4 regions of the Desulfofarcimen acetoxidans DSM 771 genome follow, and region 2 is predicted to be linked to each of the others. Evidence: riboswitches for the same ligand, from Rfam matches in the RefSeq annotation. Region 2 holds a riboswitch; each other region holds the start of a gene.
The links. A riboswitch is a leader RNA that binds a small molecule or an ion and turns the genes downstream of it on or off. The one in region 2 is predicted to bind cobalamin.
Positions count from the first base shown of each region.

Region 1 (3,149 bases), 180 kb from region 2:
ATTTGGTCCAGTCAGCCGCAAAGGCAGCATTCGCCGTCAGCAGAAATAACAGCATGACGGTGAAAAAGACCAAAAACTTATTTTTTCCCCATTTAACGATCATTATTATACCTCCTTTTTCTTAGACCATATCTGATTCTCTTGACCGGCAGGGTTTAATAATCAGATTGCACTAATCGGGCGTTTTTTTGTAAATTTTCACCTCCTGTATAACTGATTACACAATGGATAGCATCACCCCCCTTCAATAAAAAGGCTGCAACTTTTCAAAACAGCAGCCGGCTAAATAAAGAATAATAAAAAATCCGGTCGAATAACACCAAAAGACCCGGCTTTTCCGCAAAAGCCGGGTCTTTCTCAAAGAGATAAAATCTTTATCCAAAGCAACCCTTAGCACCGAACCTTTCCACGGAAGGCGACACCTGATCATTATCCAAGCAGGTCTCCTGACTCGTGGATCATCACTGCCCACTCCCCGTCTTCCCGGGTTATTCAAATACCCAGTGACATTTTGGGAGCCGCTCCCCGCTTACAGTGGCCGGACCGTCCGGGATTCTCACCCGGTTCCCTCTTACCCCGGCATAACCCGGGGAACCTGAATAAACGATTAAATTATACATATACTAACACTATTCTCCTCCTTTGTCCATTTCTCTTTTGAAAAATTCCTTACGAGTTATCACACAAGCCTCCGGATTAGCTATGGCAAGATGCATTTGTTCGTATATCTTCGCTTACCAAAATATAAAAAACCATGAAAGCTCACCTCAACAAGGTATAGACCTTCATGGTCAGATATTATCCATTCAATAATATTGGTTATTTAATGAATTATTATACTAATGAAAAACATTGCTGCCTCTACTTTTCAATACCATCTCTGGCAATTATTCCCTTATCATAATAGTGTTTTACGCTCACCATTTCCGTTACCAAATCCGCAAATTCTATAACTTTCTGCGGAGCATGCCTGCCGGTGAATACTATCTCCACATCTTCAGGCTTATTTTTTATAATATCCACCATTTCTTCTGTCGTGATCAAATTATAGTGATGAGCTATGTTAATCTCATCGAATATAATTATATCATATTCGCCTGAAAACATAGCCTTTTTGGCTTTTTCCAGTCCCTCCACAGCCATTTTCACATCTTCCTCCAGTGGAGGGTTTTGAATATGAGTAAAAGTGTCTTTACCATATTGCTCAATGGTAATATACGGTTTACACATTTCTGCCGATTTCAGTTCGCCGTAGCACTGGCCCTTCATAAATTGACCTATATAGGTTTTTAGACCTTGGCCCATGGCCCGAAAAGCCAGACCAAGTGAAGCTGTGGTTTTGCCCTTGCAATTTCCGGTATAAACTTGCACATATCCCTTCTTTAAGACATCTGATTTCACCGAAAAACCTCCTTTTAATTTTGTCCCTAAGATATATATAAATATAAATTATATTATTTTAAAAGGGGACACACATGGGATGAACTGGCATTTTCCCATGTGGTAAAAGATTAACTAACACAAATGGAGAAAGGAGAGGAGATAAAAACATGAAAATACCTGGCTTCATCCGCAAAGAAGGCAGGTATTTTCAAGATGTAAACATCATAATAAACTAAAACAAAGCCCTGGCCTTTTCACGGAAGGCGGTACCCAAATCAAACAGGCAGGTCTCCTGACTTGTGGTTCACAGCATATTCCCCGCCTTCCCAGGCACAAGACCCAGTGGCATTTGGGGAACCGCTCCCCACTTACAGTGGCCGGACCGTCCGGGATTCACACCCGGTTCCCTTTTCACCCCCGACATAACCGGGGAACCTGATTAATTAGATATTAAATTAATATTATATTAACATTCTTTGAATAATTTGTCCATCATTATTTTTTGATATTTATAAATATTCTGGCACCAAGCTATAATTACTTAGTGAACTACCCCCGCTTACGTTCCACTAAGAAGCGGGGGCTTCCAAAGGAACATCAACGAGCGTTTCCTGATTCATCAGCCACGGCCTACCGTTACAAAGAGCAATAGGTCTTACACGGCCTCCAGCAGGCATGATTTCGGGCGGCCCCCGCCCTACAAGTACATATCTAAGCCGCTAGCATTTCTAAGCCACGGCGTTCTATTAATATGGCTGACACCAAATCCCTGGGCATAACCAGTCCACAAGCAGGGCATCGGTGTACTCTGACACTCAAATCCTTTGGCACATTAGCGCCACAAAGACAAGTCTGGGAAGTGCCATGCGGAGGGACAGGGAAAAATATTTTACCGTATTTGCGGCATTTGTACTCCACAAAGTTTCTGAATGTACCCCATGAAGCATCATGAATGCTTTTAGCTAGGTAGTGATTTTTGACCATCAAAGTTTTAGTGTGTGAAACATTTTTTTCTGTTGCTCTTTGGTCGGACGCATTTCAAACCGGTAGACAATTTGCAAATGATTCACCTCTTTTCATCCTGGGTTTCAATGTACTTCTTAATTACTTCAATGGGTGCACCACCTGTAGTTAGAAGACAAAAACTTTACGACCAAAAATATTCTTTCCATAGCTGCTTTTTTACTACCAAAATCAGATGATATGTGAGTAAGAATACTGATTGGCTATTTGCATCAAGTTTGCTCAATAATAATCAACCTTTCGTTATTGCGTCTGATTATATTTTGCCACATCATAGAGGCTTTGGCAAACATCTTATTAGTACACAAAACAAGGCCGCCATTCATCCCACCAACTTAAAGGTGGGGGAATTCTGGCTGGTTTTGGTTAAATTTATTAATTTAGGAAATCAATTTTATTTTCTAAATTAAGTCCTTCATTATACGAGATATAGTCATCCACTCCCTGCGATATCGCATTGTACACAGTACGCCCAATTAAATATCCTAAGTCAGTTGCAGTCCCGGCATAATGCTGCAATTCACCTCTCCCGGTACAGGAAACCACTATGGCGTCCGAGGTTGTACCGGTTATACATTCACCGTCCAGCAAGCTTATTTTTGATTTAAACAGAGCTCTTGTCTTGGCTTCGGTTGCCGTTATAACCGCATTAACCATCGCAGGCACGCTTAAATTGCCTTCAATTAATAAAATAGTATTGATCGTGCCCGGTTGAATATTTCTTTGCAGCTTTGCGGTAGGAA
Region 1 is NC_013216.1:2,078,814-2,081,962, reverse strand. Features, by position in the region: gene DTOX_RS09625 (dockerin type I domain-containing protein) at 1-103, opposite strand, end outside; cobalamin riboswitch at 420-614, opposite strand; gene DTOX_RS09615 (cob(I)yrinic acid a,c-diamide adenosyltransferase) at 862-1,401, opposite strand; cobalamin riboswitch at 1,649-1,837, opposite strand; gene DTOX_RS22155 (RNA-guided endonuclease InsQ/TnpB family protein) at 2,095-2,367, opposite strand; partial or broken gene DTOX_RS22150 (transposase) at 2,450-2,569, opposite strand; gene DTOX_RS09610 (adenosylcobinamide amidohydrolase) at 2,782-3,149, opposite strand, start outside.
Region 1: it holds a riboswitch for cobalamin, as region 2 does, so the genes downstream of both, DTOX_RS09615 (cob(I)yrinic acid a,c-diamide adenosyltransferase) here and glpX (class II fructose-bisphosphatase) in region 2, are expected to answer to the same signal.

Region 2 (3,149 bases):
AGGGCATGATCGTTGGTGAGAACAGCCGTGAACAGGATCTGGAAGTGAATGTATGTAAAAAGAAGCATTTGACCAATATGAGATCCAGTACAGCTGAAAACGCATTAAGATTGGAAGAACCCAGGCACTTTAGTTTAGAGGAAGCGCTTGAGTATTTAGATGATAATGAGTTGCTGGAAATTACGCCTTTGAGCCTGAGACTGCGCAAAAAAATATTGGACAAAGACAACCGTTACAAGGCCAATAAAAATTCTAAACCGGCATGATATGAAGGAACCGCATATCTGCCGGTTTTTTTTAGGGAAATTATAGTTGAAATGAATCCATGGATAAGTTAAGGTTAGTACTGCATAATTTTCAATGAGCATGAGTTCCTGTGACTGCAAGAAAGTCGCCTTAAGGCGGCTTTCTTGAGATGAGAGGGTTTGTGAAATTTTCGACTTTATATAATACAATTAACATTAATTTTACGTCCGTATAAGGTTAGCTAATTGCTTTTTAACATAAATCTGCTATTATATAAGTAAGAGTTGAATAATTAATGATTAGTGAATGGAGGTGTTATTTAGATGACCAGGGAATTAATTGAACGGATTTTGAGAGATGTCGGTTTGGAAAGCTTGGATGAGATTGAAACTGAAGAAGAAGACATGGAATGGTAAGACAGGAACTAAACTGGGGGGTGATTGTTATGGATATGCAAAGCTCTGTTAAGTAGGTCGGCACCACTGACAAAAGTGTGTGCCGGCCTTTACTTTTTACTCTAGGAAATTATGCCTATTAAGCATCCTTTTCACTTAAGTAATTAGTTAGTGCTTCCCGGATTATGGCTGTCAATTGTTTTCCACTCTTTTCTCGGTAATTATCTAATTTAATTTTTAATTCCGGATCAATTCTTACGGTCAACCGTGCATATTTATCTTTAACCATTATTAAACACCTCCTAAAATATGATATTAGTGGAATGATGTGGTTGTGATTAATAAATTATAAATTTTTTGTATTGACATCTTTTTTATATGGTGATAAACTATTTATACATAAAAAACTAAATAATGATTATCTGTCAGGTACCTTTAACAAGGATAATAGGGAAACAGGTGTGAGTCCTGTACGGTCCCGCCACTGTAAATGGTGAATTTGTTTTCGAAAAGCCACTGTAGGTATAAAAACTTATGGGAAGGCGGAAACAAATGATGAGCCATAAGTCAGGAGACCTGCCTGTCATTTTATACATAATTGGCCTTTCGGTGTAGAAGGTAATGTAGGTAACAATGTTATTGATACATTACTCTAGTCAAGCGGCTGGGGTTTTATAATTTATAAACCTAATTTTTCTAAAAATTTTACCCATCCTGTCTTTTTTTAGATTTCCCGGTATATATTTAAATACCGGGATTTTTTTTTGCTATTTATAAGTAACTTTTTTATTAACTTAAACCTTACCAAAGTCTATATCATGTTATAATAAAGTTAGTATAAATCTTCCTTTCAAAGATATAGTATAACTTAACAATATCAGGAGTGTGGTAAAATTGGAACGTGAATTAACTTTAGAACTGGTTAGGGTGACGGAAGCTGCCGCTCTGGCTTCAGCCCACTGGATGGGAAGGGGTAAAAAAATGGAGGCTGATGAAGCCGCTACCAATGCTATGCGAGATATGTTTGACTCGGTAGCCATGTGCGGTACGGTAGTTATCGGAGAGGGAGAGATGGATGAGGCTCCTATGCTCTATATCGGAGAAAAAGTTGGCTGTGCATGTTCCCCGAAGGTAGATGTAGCGGTTGATCCTCTGGAAGGTACCAATATACTGGCTAAAGGCCATCAGAATGCCATGAGCGTAATTGCTATTGCTGATCATGGCAATCTTCTGCATGCACCGGATATGTACATGCAGAAGCTGGCTGTGGGACCCAGGGCTGCCGGAAAGGTTCATATTGATGATCCTATAGAGAGAACCTTGGAAATAGTGGCAAAAGCTAATAATAAACGGATAAGTGACTGTACCGTTATGATCTTGGAGCGCCCCCGCCATGAGAAATTAATCGAAGCGGTACGCTGTGCCGGAGCCAGGGTAAGATTAATTGGAGATGGTGACGTGGCGGCAGCTATTAACGTTGCTTTTGATTTTACCGGTATAGATATTTGTGTTGGCAGCGGTGGTGCCCCGGAAGGGGTTATTGCCGCGGCTGCGCTGAAATCTCTGGGTGGAGAAATGCAGGGACGTTTACTTCCTGAAAGTGAAGAAGAATATAACCGGTGTTTAAAAATGGGTTTAAGCGATCCGGTGAAAATACTGTATATGGATGATTTGGTTAAGGGTGACGATGCTATATTTGCCGCTACCGGTGTAACTGACGGTGAACTGTTAAAAGGCGTTCGTTTTTTAGGCGGGGATCGGGCTGAAACTACCTCTCTCGTGACCAGAGCTAAAACAGGTACTGTTAGAACTATAAAAGCTATTCATTATTTGCCGAATAAGCCTAATCTGGCACATGAGTGTTTTACTAATAGTTATATAATTAGATAGGGTTAAAATATCAAATTTGATTTGTAGAAAAAAGAGAGCAGATTCCGATTCGGTATCTGCTCTCTTTCTTAGGCTTTGTTGAAAATCCTGGCCGTTTTGGCCGCTAAGTGGCCTAATTTAGGTATTCTCCCCAGTTCCTCGGCGGTTAGAATACCACCTAGTATTACCGTTAAAGCATAGATAGCTGCTCCGATAATAATACCTGTGATTGTGGCCATTCCGTTGCTTTGGGTGTATGTAATTACTAGATGATAAGACTCCCACACGCAGGCTGCCATTAATAAAGTGGCCAGACCGGGTTTAACAATAGTTGCTTTAAATTTAAAATTAAAGCCGACATACTTGGCAATAGTAGCAATATTGAGAGTTGATGATATAACAAACATTATTACCTGGGATATTGCTGCTGCTCTGATTCCTAATGGACTTGGGGTGAGGTAATAAGTAAAACCAATTTTAAAGATTATCCCAACTAATAAATTTCTGACCGGAATAGATATTTTGCCTATTCCTTGGAGCACTCCGGTAGTTACCAGGTGTATTGACCAGAATACGATGCTGAAAGCTACATAAGCAAGGGGAACGCCCGCCGGCTCATTGTTAAATATAAAAAGGGTC
Region 2 is NC_013216.1:1,895,103-1,898,251, forward strand. Features, by position in the region: gene typA (translational GTPase TypA) at 1-266, shown strand, start outside; gene DTOX_RS22105 (ribbon-helix-helix protein, CopG family) at 781-930, opposite strand; cobalamin riboswitch at 1,052-1,239, shown strand; gene glpX (class II fructose-bisphosphatase) at 1,536-2,531, shown strand; gene DTOX_RS08780 (putative polysaccharide biosynthesis protein) at 2,600-3,149, opposite strand, start outside.

Region 3 (3,149 bases), 220 kb from region 2:
CTGCCCGCATTTTTCCCTCTCGGGGAACCAAACAGCCGGGTTTCTTCAGATCATAGGCATCACCTCTCTAACGGTGGAAATCCACCCTTTTTTCTAAGCAGAATTGCACCCTGCAGCCAAAGGGGCTTGGAACGTGTGCGAGACACCCCCCTCACCCCCGGGATGCAAACCGTAAAACTGAATGTTAGCTACTGTTTTCAGCTACTGAAATAAAAAAACCTCTACACGAATTGTAGAGGGAAGCAGGCAACCACATTTATAAAGCATAAAATGGTAATCCATGCGCGAGTCAGTTAATCCCCTCCCCATTCTCCGTGGGTATCTGGCGGCGACTATCAAACAAGCTGGTCTCCTGGCTCAGGGGTCAACCTTGTCTTACGCCTTCCCGGATTATTAAACCCAGTGACATCTTGTAAGACTACTGCCCTTCACAGTGGCGGGACCGCACCGGACTTGCACCGGTTTCCCAATTAAGCTTCTCTTATAAGCACTTGTTTTGTTCCATATTATTTAATTGTTTAATTATTTAACATATATCCAGTGAATCTCCTCCGGATCAAGCCTGTGGACTTTCAGGAGCAATTTTCCATAAACTTATTAATTAGTTTAGCATTTATTATATGATTTTGCAATACTTTGCAAATAATGCCGGATTTATTGTTTATTTAATCATTTATTGTGTATAAACGTACTAATTTAATGTTTATTTATTTCTAAGTTTTATGATTTTGAGAAAAGTTTTTTCCGAAAACTTCATTTTTTTATTGTCGAAAAAAGGCAGCCGCTCCCGGGTCGGTGAAGCTGTCCCTGAGATTTAAGGTAATTGCGGCAGCCCCTCCAATAAAAAAAATCTCATTAGTAGTCTAATTTCTTCAAAATCAAAAGGTTTGTTTATATAGTGATGCACATCTAACTTTTTAGCCTGTTCAAATATTTCCTGGTTGCCATATGCTGTTATAAGCACAACAACAAACTCGCTATAAATATTCCTTAGTTCCTTAAGCGTTTCAAGCCCGCTCATGCCCGGCATTTTAATATCCAGTAAAATTACCCGGGGTCTAAAATTAGATGCTATTTTTAAGGCCTCTTGCCCCCCGGCAGCAACTGCTACACGATAACCGTCATCATTCAGTACTTCATATAGCAGCCGACGTATTCCGCACCGATCATCAACGATAAGAACATCATAATTCCTCATGGATACCCCCCCCAAAAATTCTCCGTAATTTTCTTTAAAGAAGGCCCTCCCAGTCAGTGCTTCTACAGGTAAGTCTCTATAATTGAAATTGTACTGCTTTTATAACGCGGAGCATACCTGCCGGTAAATACTGCTTCCATATTCTCAGGTTTGCTTTTTATGATATCCGGCACCTTTCCTGTCACAATTAACTAACACAAAGGGAAAGAAAAAAACACATGAAAAAACCCGGCTTCAACCACAAAGAGGCCAGGTTTTTTCATGTGTAAATATATTAATAAGTATTAATAGTCCTAGATAAAGCCCTGGCCTTTTCTCGGAAGGCAGCATTCAAATTAACCTGGCAGGTCTCCTGACTTATGGCTCAAAGCGTATTCCCAGCCTTCCCAGGCACAAAACCCAGTGGCATATGGAGGAACCGCTCCCCACTTACAGTGGCCGGACCGTCCGGGATTCACACCCAATTCCCGTTTCATCCCCGACATAACCGGGGAATCTGATCAATTACATATTAATATTGAGTTAAAGTTGTATTAACACTGTTTGATGAATTTGTCCATCATTATTTTGTGATTACTTCCCTTTTCCCATAATAAAGAAGCCGGGGAGTTTTAAAACGCAACATTTTAAAACTCCCACTGATGCTTGAAAAACGACGCTCATCGCTTACAGTGGCCGAATCCTTTATATTGTAAAGTTCTGTCCAATCAAAACCATATCCAATAAATCCACATGGCCATCCTGATTAAGGTCAAGGCTGCACCAGCCAGGATCGCCGCTCTCGCCGATATGCTGGCCCACCAGAATCATGTCCAGCACATCCACGCTGCCGTCGCTGTTCAGATCACAGTCGGTTTCGCCTCCCGCGGACGGAGGATCTACATCTTCCGCTTCCAGCCAACGGTTGGGGTAGAGCGGTGTGTTGCCTTCAAAGCTGGTTTCCAATCTGTAATCATCTGTATAGTGCCAAACGATGGAATCTCCGTTTGTTACATAGCAGTATTTAAGGCCGACATTGGGGTGGTCACCGTTAACTGTGTACATCCAGCCGGAATTCGGCCCGTTATCAAACTCACGCAGCAAATAGCCGCCATAACCGGCTGGCGCATAGATACCGGACACATAGTTATTTTCCGCGCCGGTTTGCTCCAGACCCGCTTCTTCCAATGCTCTCATAAATACCTGGTAAACTGTGACGCTGCTTCCGCTGAAGCTATAGTTTTTGGTCTTGATCCAATTCAGATATTGGCTGTGGTCGTCACACCCGCCGCCATGCAGGGAGTCACCGATCAAACGGAATTTAACGGTGGTGCCACTGCCGCCTGAAGCTGTTTTATTCACCCGGATAATCGCCTGGTTGTATACCAGCGTGTTATTGCCGTCTTCATTTTCTTTTACCGCGGTAACTATATATTGACCGGGAGTGTCTATAAGCGAGCCGGGCAGAGTTACACTTCCGCCGGCACCGGTACTCAGACCGGTGTTCTGGCTGTTAACTAAAATCTTCGCGCCGCTGATACCTGCTACGCCGCCGCCGTCGTTTTTCACGTCAGCGCCCACAAGAGTCAGTTCCGCGTCTTCGCCTTGCGTAACGGTTACATTGGTTTCCTCAAACCAGGCGTTCTGCATACCTGCAAAATTTGCATTGTAATAATATACTATACGGTCGCCGTTTTTAACGAGAGTTGAGGCCAGCTTGTCACCGGAAAGCTCTTTACCCGCAACTTCGCATACCCAGCCCGCGCCCTCCGCCGTATTGCCATTGATAGCAATGTCGGGGGTGAGATTTCCTCTGGCGCAGGTGAAGGGTATTTTGGTGTTGCCCTGGTTGAATGCGTCGATCAGCGCGTGAAGGACGGTATAACCTCCGTTATTGTACTCAACATAGCCTGCCGAAGCCAGGTCGGTGGCTTCACCGGCTTTATAGCTAACCTCTTGTTTGTCCCGCAGG
Region 3 is NC_013216.1:2,111,521-2,114,669, reverse strand. Features, by position in the region: cobalamin riboswitch at 326-510, opposite strand; gene DTOX_RS09720 (response regulator) at 815-1,198, opposite strand; cobalamin riboswitch at 1,524-1,713, opposite strand; gene DTOX_RS09715 (cadherin-like beta sandwich domain-containing protein) at 1,883-3,149, opposite strand, start outside.
Region 3: it holds a riboswitch for cobalamin, as region 2 does, so the genes downstream of both, DTOX_RS09720 (response regulator) here and glpX (class II fructose-bisphosphatase) in region 2, are expected to answer to the same signal.

Region 4 (3,149 bases), 230 kb from region 2:
GTAAACATATTCCAGGGACAAGCATAACGAAAAGGCTGAATCGCTCACATCCTGCAGATTCGGAACCACCAGTGTATCCAGTGAACTACAGCATGTAAATGCATAATCTCCCATGCTGCGCAGGTTGTTTAATCTGACAGTTTTTAAATTGCCACAATAGCCAAATGCATTTTCTCCAATTGAAACAACAGAGGGAAGGTTCACGGTTCGTAATGCGGCGTGCATGATAAAAGCCTCGGCCGGCAATACCCCGTCGTTAATATTCACAGTATAAGACGCGGTCAGGGTTTCCAGATTGATCAGGCTGCTTTCAATATAGGCCAAATCATCCGCAGACACAGCCCCCCTCGTAACTTCAACGGAAGTTACTTCAGCCGGGCTGATTTCTGCCGCCTCGACAATGGCCTGTAAAGAATTTCCTCCCACAGCTTCGCCGCCATTGATCCGTGCGCTCAGTGCTTCTCCCGTCCGGAAACTCCAGCAAATATCGGTATCAGGGTCCATAGCTCCTCCCATGATACCTTTAAATGTTTCTCCCGTATCCTTAGCCCTTATGCAATCATTGTCAATGTATACGGTGTAGCTTTCTCCCGGCTTCAGTTCGCCGCCATACGGAGCACTGTCAGCTATATCGACGGTTACCTGTTCAGGATTCTCGGTACTGAACTTGAGCACGTTAGCTTCTCCCCCGTACCAGTCCCCATCCGATTCCTGAATTATAGCCACCTTGATGCCTAAATAGCCTGATGAATAATCAGGATTCGCCTCCACCGGCCGGTTGAAGGTCAGGGTCAGCGGCGCGTCGACCGCCACTCCCGTCGCACCGTTTGCCGGGCTCAACGATACCAGCTCCAGTGCCTCTGTGCCGCTCTCCTTCAGGACATTGGCAGCTATATTCTGTTCGTTATTGTTTTCACCTGTTTCACTTATAGCATCTGTGCTGTCGGTCTGCTCTTCATACGGCGTCTCTTGCTCAGCAATATGAAGGACCCCCGAAAACTCATCCTCATTTGCATTCCCGGTGTTGTAGACCCCAGCGGTCACGCTGGCCGGTTGTCCCGCAATCACTCCTTCAGACAGGTTAATGCCCGTAGCCGTCAGTTCCGGCTCCCCTTCTGAAGCAATTACCTGCACAGGCAGCAGAGACAACAGCATCACCAGCGCGAGAAGCAAAGATATGCCTTTTTTGACATTTCTCCCGCTCTGTCCGGTTAACAGTCTGCTCATTTCTATCTCCCCCGTTTTTCAATTGACGCTGGAGATGCCGCAAAGCCATCCCCCTGCTCTCATATGTTGGAGCAAGCAATGTTTAACGTTGATTTTTTCCAGCCCTATTCATGAATTACTCCCTTCTTTTTTTCTTAACTTTCCAATCAACAGTTTACAGTGACAAAATACATATTGACTGACTTGTTAACCACCCCCCTTTCCCCAAATAGGCAAAACTATCTGCATAAAACAAAACAGCCCCGGCTTCCGCAGAAACTGGGGCTGTTTTGTCATTTGCTTATAAGCTGTCTGTATCGGCTTTTTAGAGAAAACCTGATACACAGATATTGCAACTCACTCCTCCAGCACTTTGCCTTTTTCGCGGAAGGCCTATTGTACTGTTCTGCCCGGGCAGGTCTCCTGACTCATGGCTCATTGCCATCCCCCCGCCTTCCCATCCCTTCCGGCACTCTTTTAAGTGACAGAGTAGAACAGTGACATAATGGGGGACAGCTAACCATTCACAGTGGCCGGACCGTCCGGGATTTGCACCCGGTTCCCTTTTCAGCTTTGATAAAATCCAAAGCACCTGAGCAAAAATAAGTATGAAATTATTAATTAGCTTAGCATTTATCCTATAGTTTGACAATACTTTGCAAATTATGCCGGATTTATTGTTTATTTAATTATTTATTGTGTGTAAATATGCCAATTTAATGTTTATTTATTGCTAAGTTTTATAGCCTTTGGAGAAAAATTTTTCTGACAAAATTCATTTTTTGTTATAACTTGCTGAAAAAAATCGAAAACATCCCCAATCAGTCTTTTTTATTTACCCAGCACCAGATGCCGCAAAACTGTGCAGCCCTGTTCCAGGGTTACCACTCCGTCGACAAGATTGTTGAACAGCTTGCCGGTTTGGGCGAATAAAAGGTAGGGCCCGACAGCATTTCGTATTTGTCGTCCCTGCCAATAACCGTGCCCCGGCCACCAGCACAATATCCCGGGCGTACTCGGCGGCAAATCCACATCGTGGGTTACAACCACAACAGCCGTGCCTCGGGCCTACAGTTCTTACAGCAGGTTTCCCGGCTCGGCCTTCAGCCGGTAATAAAATAATTAGGCCGTTTTCCTTATCGTACAGTAAAGCGAAAATGGGGCCATGGAGATAATCCCCATGACCCCATTAGGTTGATAGACCGTGCAAAAACTTAATCTTTCCAGTGCTGTCCGATGAAGATCAAATCCGATACATCGATCTCCCCGTCTTTATTCGTATCCGCGCCGATCCAGCCGGCCGCTCCGCTTTCATTGAAATGCTGGCCCACCAGAATCATATCCATCACATTCACCTTGCCGTCCAGGTTTACATCCCCATCCCCGGTGTCCGCGGAGGAATCCTCCATGCTGATCTGCAAGGTTTTGCTGCTGTGGCCGTCTCCGTCTTTTACCAGCAGGTAGACATCTTTGGCGCTGCTATCCGCCAAATCCCCGATCACTATGGTATTGACCCCGGCCGCACAATCTGTTCCCGCTCCGGAGGTGTCAATGACGGGAGCGGCGGCCCCGCGGTCCACCACGTCGTAATAGGCTTGTCCTCCTTCATTGGAGGTAAAGGTGACCTTCCCTTTCCCGGCGGACAAGCGCGCCCCACTTCCGTCGGAAATAAAGGGAGCGGTGATCTGGGCGGCATAATCGGGATACTTGCTCAGATAGGTGTCCCGGGCGTTAACAAAACAGCTCCTGCCCGTATGCAATTCCACCAGGGCCCCCAGTGTCTGGTAGGTGGCCATGTCATTGCTGCCGCCGTTGAAGCCCACGGAGCCGTCATCCATCTGCAAGCTCAGAAGGGCGGTCATATAAGTGCCCCAATCTTCCTGCCAGGCATTGCTGCCCAGGTCTTCCGCCGTGGCGCCGAAGATGACCAAGGAATTGAGCAT
Region 4 is NC_013216.1:2,121,681-2,124,829, reverse strand. Features, by position in the region: gene DTOX_RS09755 (leucine-rich repeat protein) at 1-1,227, opposite strand, end outside; cobalamin riboswitch at 1,603-1,817, opposite strand; gene DTOX_RS09750 (hypothetical protein) at 2,038-2,256, opposite strand; gene DTOX_RS09745 (dockerin type I domain-containing protein) at 2,421-3,149, opposite strand, start outside.
Region 4: it holds a riboswitch for cobalamin, as region 2 does, so the genes downstream of both, DTOX_RS09755 (leucine-rich repeat protein) here and glpX (class II fructose-bisphosphatase) in region 2, are expected to answer to the same signal.